Regions from separate parts of the Microbacterium sp. SORGH_AS_0428 genome, predicted to be linked through region 2. Evidence: predicted binding sites of a transcription regulator. Region 2 holds the regulator's gene; the other holds the start of a gene.

Region 1 (4,571 bases), 2.0 Mb from region 2:
CGGAAGTGCCACCGTACCCCGTCGGATCCCGTCAGGACACGCGGCAGATGATCTCGCCGTGCAGGAGCGAGAACCAGCCGTCATCGGATGCGGCCCACTCACGCCACCCGGCGGCGATCCGGTCGAGCTCGTCGGCGTCGGTGTCGGGGCCGCTCTCCAGCTGACGCGCCAGAGCGGACTGGCGGATGCGGTCCGCCCACAGATCGCCCCACCACATCCGCTCGTCGGCGCGCGCGTAGCACCACGTGCTCGACGACGCGCTGATGTCGGTGAGTCCTGCCGCCCGCGCCCAGGAGAGGAGGCGTCGGCCGGCATCCGGCTCGCCGCCGTTGGCACGCGCCGCCGCCTGATACAACTCCAGCCAGCGCTCCAGTTGGGGCAGCTGCGGCCACCACGCGAACCCGGAGAAGTCGGCGTCGCGCACCGCGATGATTCCGCCGGGCCGGGTGACCCGCGCGAGCTCCCGCAGCGCCTGCGCCGGATCCGCGATGTGCTGCAGCACCTGATGGGCGTGCGTCACGTCGAACGAGTCGTCGTCGAAGGGCAGAGCGTGCACGTCTGCGATCCGCACGTCGACGTTCCCGGCTCCCCGCTCTCGGACGGTCGCACGGGTCAGCGCAGCCTCGTCCTCGCCGATCTCGGTGGCGGTCACGTGGGCCACGCGGTCCGCGAGATCGACCGTGATCGTGCCGGGGCCCGCGCCCACATCCAGCAGCCGGTCGTCGGGTCCGAGGAACGGCAGGAGGTAGGCGGCGGAGTTCTCGGCGGTACGCCAGCGGTGCGATCGCAGGACTGATTCGTGGTGACCGTGGGTATAGGTGGACATGCCTCCACGTTCGGACTTCGAGCCGCCCCGGCGGAAGACCGTACTGTTCATAGGAGCGGTCCACCCACCCAGCCGAGAGGAGCCGGTCATCGCGAACGAACTCGGCGACTTCCTCCGCGCTCGCCGTCAGGACAGCGCGCTCGCGCCCGGGCACGGCTCCCCCGGCGCCCGACGCACCCCGGGCCTGCGTCGGGAAGAGGTCGCGACCCGCGCCGGGATCAGCGTCGACTACTACATCCGGCTCGAGCAGGGGCGCGAATCCCACCCGAGCGACGCCGTGATCACCGCCCTCGCCCACGCGCTCGCGTTGTCGCAGGATGCGGCGCGACACCTCGCGCGGCTTCGCGACGTCGACCCCGCTCCGGCGGAGCCGACCTTCGACGCGGATCTCGTCCCGCGGATGTCGGCGCTCGTCGCAGCCGTCCGCCCGCAGCCCGCGTACGTGCTCGACCGGCTCAGCACGATCGTCGCGGCGAACGAGGAGGGCATGTCGCTGTACGCCGGGCTCGCCGAGCTTCCGCCGGCGCAGCGAAACACGTGCCGCTACCTGCTGACCGACCCGCGCGCCCGCGAGACGTTCCTCGACTGGGAGGAGCTCGCCCGCGGCGCCGTCGCCCACCTCCGCGCGGCGAACGTCGACCGCCTCGACGATCCTCGACTGGACGATCTCGTACGCGAGCTCGGGGCGAAGAGTCCGCAGTTCGCCGCGTGGTGGGGCGGGCACATCGTCGAGCGGCGCCGGGGCGCGACCACCCGCATCCGGGGGCGGGACGGCATCGTCGTCGAGCGGAGCTACGAGATCCTCCACCTGCCGGACGACGCCGTGCGCCTGACGATGTGGCTCCCGCCGGCGGCGTGAGCTCCCGACCTACACTCGTGCCATGAGTGCTTTCCTCCCCGGTTCCCGCGGCACGCAACCCTGCCCCAACTGCGGCGCCGAAGTCGCGCAGTCGGACCGGTACCCCGAGTATCTCTGCGGCGAGTGCGAGGCTCGCGCCGTGGATGCGGACGGCGCCCGCGTCACCGGATCGAACGCCTCCTTCGGCGGCGGCTTCGTCCTGCACTGGCCGGACGGCGAGCACGAGTCCCTCCCGTGCGCCTCGGCGCGGGTGTGGGTCGACGGACGTGAGTGGGAGTACTCCGAGGCGCGCTTCGGCGGGGTGCTGATCACGCCCGTCCGCGAGAGCTGACCCGGTAGTCGGCTATGCGTCGGCAAAGAATCACGAAAAGGTAACGGAAACCTCTTCCCCTCCGTTATCGCACCGTTATAGAGTGCTCGCACGGTAGTTGTTTTGCTGTGGCAGCTACCGACATGTGATTGCAGGACACTCTTGGTGCAAAGGGACAAGGGCCGGTCGGAAGCCTCTCCGACCGGCCCTTACTGCTGTCCGCGGTGCGTCAGCTCTGCGACTCCGAAACCTGCAGCGCGGGGGCGTCGTCACCCGTGGCGATCTCGACCTTGCGCGGCTTGGCCTTCTCGCTGACGGGGATCGTGACGCTCAGTACGCCGTTGCGGTAGCTCGCCGAGATCTTCTCGGTGTCGAGCCCCTGCCCGAGGCTCAGCTGACGCAGGAACGTGCCCGACGTCCGCTCACGCGTGATCCAGGTGACTCCGTCACCGGCCGACAGCGTGCGCTCGGCGCGGATGGTGAGTAGCTGACCGTCGATGTCGACGTCGACCGATCCGGGGTCGATGCCCGGCAGGTCGGCGGTCAGGACGTAGTGGTCGCCGTCACGGTAGAGGTCCATCGGCATCTGCCGAGGCCCGCGCCGCGCGGTGTCGAAGAACGTGTTCGCCATGCGCTCCAGGTCACGGAGCGAGTCGTATGCAGCCATAGTCGTCTCCTCTCGAGCGGGATCGGATGCGGGATCCGACCCGTAGTCCCTAAGTTGAGCCCCCTTGACTCAACAATCACAGATTAGCACTCTCCTATCGAGAGTGCTAGTTCTCACAGACCCCCTCTGGAGCATGTCGGCGACCTCATAGAATCGGCGGGTGAACCACCCCGCCGAGACGGCGAAGAAGCCGCCTCTGCTGCGGAGGATCGCCCTGAATCCGCTGGTCTGGGCGGCCGCCTGCACGCTGGCGGCGCTGCCCGGATACCTCACGGACGGCGGGTTCTTCTCGTACCTGATGTCGATCATCGCGGGTGCGCTGTGCGGGATGTGGTTCGTGAGCCTCACGGTGCGCATGCCGCATCCGACCGGCGCGATCGTCCATCTGCTCGCGGCGGTCGCGCTCGTACCGGCGCTGTATGCGTCGATCGAGGTCGTTCCGCAGCTGCTGACACCCGGCGCGCCGCGCGCGATCTACACGGGAGTCCTCTTCGCACTGCCGCCCGCGGCCGGCTGGGTGTGGATCACGCTGCTCAACCGGGTGATCAACCTCCTGCCGGGCAAGCCCCGGGTGCGGGCGCCGCTGGCGTGGGAGAACGACGGCGATGCCGTCGTCGTTCGCTTCCGAGCGATCCCGATGCGGATGCGGGAGCTCACCTTGTGGATGGTCGCCACAATCGTCGCGACGGGAGCGATCGTCACGACGGCGCTCATCATGTTCAGCACCATCGTCGAGCGACTCGGACCCCGCATGCTGATCCTCGCGCTCGGGGCGCTCTTCGGCTTGCCCGCGTATCTCATCGTCACCGCGCTGCTGCGCAGGCGCTCGGTCGACGCTGCCGTGCGCGTATCGCGCGACCGGATGTGGATCACCGCAGGCGAGACGACGCACGCGCTGCGCCTGAACCAGATCGAGCGGCTGCGATGGGGCATGAGCAGCGACTACGCGCGGCTCGAGGTCACCGCACCGGGGATCGATCTGGCGCTGCTGGTGGGCATCGCGAAGCAGGCGGACGGCCTCGCCTCCGAGCTTCCCCCGCTCCCGGGGCGAACCCTTCGCCTCGCCGAGACGGAAGGGCTCGAGAAGACCACCTCGCGCCGCGGCCTGGTGACCCTCTCGCGCGGCTGACTCAGCGGGCCGACAGGCGCTCGCGGACGACCCGGCGCAGAACCTTGCCGATCTGCGACCGCGGCAGATCCTCCACCTCCACGATCCGCTTGGGCACCTTGTACGAGGTGATGTGCGTGCGCGCGAAGTCCCGCAGCGCGGACGCGTCGAAGACCGCGCCCTCGCGGGTGACGATCGCGGCCACCACATCCTCTCCACCGGAAGGGCGCGGGATGCCGACGACGGCCGCCTCTGCCACATCCGGGTGCAGCAGCAGCACCTGCTCGACCTCGGTCGGGCTGACGTTGAAGCCACCGGTGATGATGAGTTCCTTCACCCGGTCGATGACGGTGACGAAGCCGTCCTCGCTGACCGTCACGATGTCGCCGGTGCGCAGCCAGCCTCCGGGAAGCAGCACTGCCGCCGTCTCGTCGGGCTGCTGCCAGTAGCCCTGGAACACCTGCGGGCCGCGGATGAGCAGCTCCCCCGCCTCCCCGACCGGCCGGTCGACGCGCGGATCGTCGGGGTCGACGACCCGGATCTCGGTGCTCGGGAAGGGCACACCCACCGTGCCGGGGCGCCGCGACGGCCCGATCGGATTGCCCAGGGCGACCGGAGAGGTCTCGGTCATCCCGTAGCCCTCCACGAGCAGTCCGCCGGTCGCCTCCTCCCAGCGCGTCACCGTCGGCACCGGCAGGCTGGTCGCTCCGGAGATGGCGAAGCGGATGCTGGAGAGATCGACACCCTTGCGGGTGCTCGCCCGCGAGAGCGCATCGTAGATCGGCGGCACGGCGGGCAGGA
Region 2 (4,571 bases):
GATCGCCTCGCCCATGACCTCGGAGGGACGCATCCCGCCGTCGGTGTCGAGGATGCGGCGTGACGACGCGACGTCGGCGGGGCCGAGGTCCTGTCCGCGGCGGGTCATGACCAGCAGCTCCTCCACGAGCGTCTTCGCCGCGGCGACCTCGGCGGCCGAACCGGAGAGGGTGATCTCGTTGCCGCGCACGTGGACGTCGACATCCGGATGTTCGCGCTCGACCACGCGCAGGAGGCGATCCTGCGGTCCGAGAAGCTGCACCATGGCGATGCCGTCGGCCATCAGCTTCTCGACGGCTTCGGGCTGGGGCTGCTCAGGCACCGACACTCCCCTCCGAAAGGTCGCCGGCGAGGACGTGCGCGTGCACGTGGAAGACGGTCTGGCCTGCGCCGGCACCGGAGTTGAAGACGAGGCGGAAGTCGCCGTCCGCGTGCTCCGCCGCGACCTTGCCCGCGACCTCGACCATCTCGGCCAGCAGATCGGGCGCATGGGCCGCGAGCGAGACGACATCGCGGTAGTCGGGGCTCTTCGGGATCACCAGGAGGTGCACGGGGGCCTGGGGCGCGATGTCACGGATGACGAACACGCGCTCGGTCTCGACGAGGATCTCCGCGGGGATCTCGCCCTGCAGGATGCGGGTGAACACGGACGGCTCGCTCATTCCCCCAGTCTATGCGTGCGCGTTCACCACCGACCCAGGAGGGCCTCGATGGCGGCGAGGGCGGCCGGCCCCGCGGTGGAGGTGCGCAGGACCCCGGCACCGAGTCGCACCGGGTGCGCGCCCGCCGCGGCGAACGCGTCGAGCTCGGCGGCGTCGATCCCTCCCTCGGGCCCCACGACGAGCAGGATCTCCGGGGCATCCCGCAGCTCCCGCATCCTGGTGCTGAGCGATTCGGATGCACCGGGCTCCAGCACGAGGGTCGGGACGGCGGCGGCGCGCTGCGCGATCTGCGTGCTCGTGCGCACCTCGCCCACCTCCGGAACCCACGCGCGGTGGGCCTGCTTGGCGGCTTCGCGGACGATCTGCGTCCAGCGGGCGCGGCCCTTGACCGCCTTGGCGGCATCCCAGCGCGAGACGCTGCGGGCGGCCTGCCAGGGCACGACCTCGGCCACGCCGAGTTCCGTCGCCGCCTGCACCGCCATCTCGTCACGGTCGCCCTTCGCCAGCGCTTGGACGAGGACGAGGCGCGGCGCGGGCGCAGGGACGTCCTCGCGCCGATGGATCTCGACCGCCACGTCCCGCGGCGCGACCCTGACGCACGTCCCGGTCGCCCAGACTCCTCGCCCGTCGCCGATCGTGACCTCCTCGCCCACGCGCACCCGCCGCACGGTGGCGGCGTGGTGCGCCTCGGCTCCGGTCAGCGTGACCGTGCGGCCGGGATGCGCGTCGGATGCGTCGTCGAGGAGGAAGTGCAGCGCCATCGGATCACCCGTTGCGGAAACGGTCGCGCAGCTTGGCGAACAGGCCCTGCTGGAACTCCGACAGGCGGGGAGCCGGCGCCTTCGTCTTCTTGGCGAACTCCTCGATGAGAGCCCGCTCCTTGTGGTCGAGGCGGGTCGGGGTGACGACGTGCACGCCGATCTTCAGGTCGCCGCGCTGGTTCCCGCGAAGCGGAGTGATGCCGCGTCCCTTGATCGTCAGCACGTCGCCGGCCTGGACCCCGGCTCGCAGCTCGAGGTCGACCGGGCCGTCCAGCGCCTCGATGCGGGTGGTGGTGCCGAGGATCGCGTCGGGCATCGAGACGTCGAGGGTCGCGAGCAGGTCGTCGCCGTCGCGACTGAAGACCTCGTCGGCGGCCACCGTGATCTCCAGATACAGGTCGCCATGGGGACCGCCCGCCGGGCCCACCTCACCGGAACCGGGAAGCTGCAGTCGCAGGCCCGTCTCGACGCCCGCGGGGATGTCGACCGAGACCGTGCGCCGCGCACGCACCCGACCCTGGCCCTGGCACGTCGCGCAGGGGTAGGGGATGGTGGTGCCGTAGCCCTGGCACGTCGCGCAGGGCTGGTTGGTGACGACGTTGCCGAGCAGACTCCGGACCGTACGCTGGACGTGGCCGCTGCCGTGGCAGATGTCGCAGGTGACCGGCGACGTGCCGGGCTGGCAGCAACCGCCCTCGCACGTCTCGCACAGCACGGCGGTGTCCACCTCGATGTCGCGATGGGCGCCGAAGATCACCTCTCGCAACTCGAGCGTGACGCGAACGAGGGCGTCCTGTCCTCGTTCGGTGCGCGAACGAGGGCGCACCCGTCCCGCACCGCCGCCGCCGAAGAACGTGTCGAAGATGTCGCTGAACCCGCCGAAGCCCTGCGCCCCGCCGAATCCGCCGCTGTCGCCGCCCATGTCGTAGCGGCGACGCTGCTCGCTGTCGCTCAGCACGTCGTACGCGTGCGTGACCAGCTTGAACCGCTCCGCCGCATCCTCACCGGGGTTCACGTCGGGATGCAGCTGGCGCGCGAGCTTGCGATACGCCTTCTTGATGTCGTCCTGCGATGCGTCGCGAGGCACCCCGAGTACTTCGTAGTGGTCTGCCACTTCAGCCTTCCCGTCCGCGTGCTGCGGAATCGTCACGCACGCGCTCAGCGCGCGCGTTCGTCGTCTTCCAGCAGACGGCTCAGGTAGTGAGCCACGGCACGGACGGCCGCGAGGTTGCTGGAGTAGTCCATCCGGGTGGGTCCGAGCACGCCCACGCGCGCCTGCCCTCCGGTCGTGTCGTAATCGCTGGCGACCACCGACGCCTCGACGAGCCCGAACGCCTCGTTCTCGCGTCCGATGGATGCCGCGAGCCCCTGCTCGTCGGCCACCATCTCCCCCATCAGGCGCAGCAGAGTCACCTGCTCCTCGATCGCCTCCAGCAGCGGATAGATGCTGCCGCGGAAGTCGCCCTCGGCGCGGGCGAGGTTGGCGGTCCCCGCCATGACCAGCCGATCCTGACGGAACTCGTCGAGCTCCTCGCCGACGGTGCGCAGGAGCGCGCCGAGGGCGCGGTCGGCTCGACTGTCGGTCAGTGCCTCGGCCAGAGCCTGCGCGACGCGCTGCGTGCCCTCGCGCACCGGTTGGCCGGTCACGAGGACCGAGACCTGTGCACGGAGCGTCGCCACATCCGTCTCCTCGAGCGGCTCGGGACCGGCCATCAGACGCTGCGACACGCGACCGGTGTCGGTGACCAGCACGACGACCAGACGCGACCCGCCGAGGTGGACGAGTTCGACGTGGGTGATGCTCGCGCGCTCGAACGACGGATACTGCACGAGTGCGACCTGACCGGTGAGTTGGGTGAGGGCCCGCACCGTGCGTCCGAGCATGTCGTCCAGGTCCGCCGGAGCTCCGAGGAACGCCGTGATCGCCGAGCGCTGGGCGCTCGTGAGCGGGCGGAGCTCGGCGAGGTGGTTCACGAAGACGCGGTACCCCTTGTCGGTCGGCACGCGGCCGGACGAGGTGTGCGGTGCGGTGATGAGCTCCTCGTCCTCGAGCAGCGCCATGTCGTTGCGGATCGTCGCCGCGGACACGCCGAACGAATGACGCTCGACGATCGACTTGCTGCCGACGGGTTCGCGCGTCTCGACGTAGTCCTGGACGATCGCCCGAAGGACGTCAAGTCCCCGATCGCTGACCATGCGCACTCCCTCCTGGCACTCGAGGTCTGGGAGTGCCAATTCTAGCGCGCTCGCGAGGCGAGTCGCCGGACGGCCACCCGTAGACTCTCGAGAGGAGGTCGCATGTCGTATCCCGTCATCCACACCGAGACCGGAGCCGTATCCGGAACCCGCGTCGAGGGGATCGAACGATACCTCGGCATCCCTTACGCCGCGCCCCCGGTCGGAGCGCGACGATTCGCTCTTCCCGAGCCCGTCGCGCCATGGGACGGCGTGCGCGAAGCCACCGCGTTCGGGCCCACATCGCCGCAATCGCCGTACCCGGGTGAGATCGGCAAGCTCCTCCCCTCGACCATCATCCCCGGCGACGACATCCTGACCGTGAACGTGTGGCGCCCGGGCGAGGCCGACGGCGCCGCGGTCATGCTGTGGTTCCACGGCGGGGCACTCGAGCGCGGCACGGCGGCGATCAGCACGTACGACGGCACCCCGTTCGCGCGCGATGGCATCGTGTTCGTCTCGGCGAACTACCGACTGGGCGCAGAGGGGTTCTCGGTGCTCCCCGACGCCCCGCGCAACATCGGGCTGGCGGATGCGGCCGCGGCTCTTCGGTGGACATCTCGCAACATCGCCCGCTTCGGGGGCGATCCCTCGCGGATCACGATCTTCGGCGAGTCCGCCGGCGGTGCCGTCGTCGCCGCGCTCCTGGCCCGCGAGGACCTGCGCCCGCTTCTCGCGGGGGCGATCATCGAGTCGGGGCCGCTGGACGCCGCGACCACGGAGCGCGCGGCCCGACCCGCCCGCGACATCGCGCGCCGGCTCGGGACGACCGCCACCGCCGAGGCCCTGCGCCGCGTCCCGCCTCAGCGGCTGGTCGCGGTGAGGGACGAGCTGACGGCGAGCTCCACCCTGCTGAGGGCGGCACCGGGGTACAACGCGACGATCGATCCCGCGACGCTGCCGGAGAACCCGCG

Evidence for each region. Region 2 encodes HrcA, which represses chaperone genes, less so after heat shock. Its sites were predicted from a motif close to TTNGCACTCGNNNNNNNCGAGTGCNAA; they were not measured.
Region 1: the regulator HrcA is predicted to act here: its motif matches at 2,746-2,772, upstream of QE374_RS11870 (Hsp20/alpha crystallin family protein).

Annotation. Positions count from the first base shown of each region.
Region 1 covers NZ_JAVIZT010000001.1:2,443,566-2,448,136, reverse strand. Annotated here, with positions in the region: gene QE374_RS11885 (methyltransferase domain-containing protein) at 32-826, opposite strand; gene QE374_RS11880 (helix-turn-helix transcriptional regulator) at 825-1,685, shown strand; gene QE374_RS11875 (hypothetical protein) at 1,708-2,016, shown strand; gene QE374_RS11870 (Hsp20/alpha crystallin family protein) at 2,225-2,662, opposite strand; gene QE374_RS11865 (hypothetical protein) at 2,823-3,791, shown strand; gene QE374_RS11860 (long-chain-fatty-acid--CoA ligase) at 3,793-4,571, opposite strand, start outside.
Region 2 covers NZ_JAVIZT010000001.1:483,637-488,207, forward strand. Annotated here, with positions in the region: gene QE374_RS02425 (PhoH family protein) at 1-282, opposite strand, end outside; gene QE374_RS02430 (HIT domain-containing protein) at 314-661, opposite strand; gene QE374_RS02435 (16S rRNA (uracil(1498)-N(3))-methyltransferase) at 685-1,422, opposite strand; gene dnaJ (molecular chaperone DnaJ) at 1,427-2,536, opposite strand; gene hrcA (heat-inducible transcriptional repressor HrcA) at 2,581-3,618, opposite strand; gene QE374_RS02450 (carboxylesterase family protein) at 3,721-4,571, shown strand, end outside.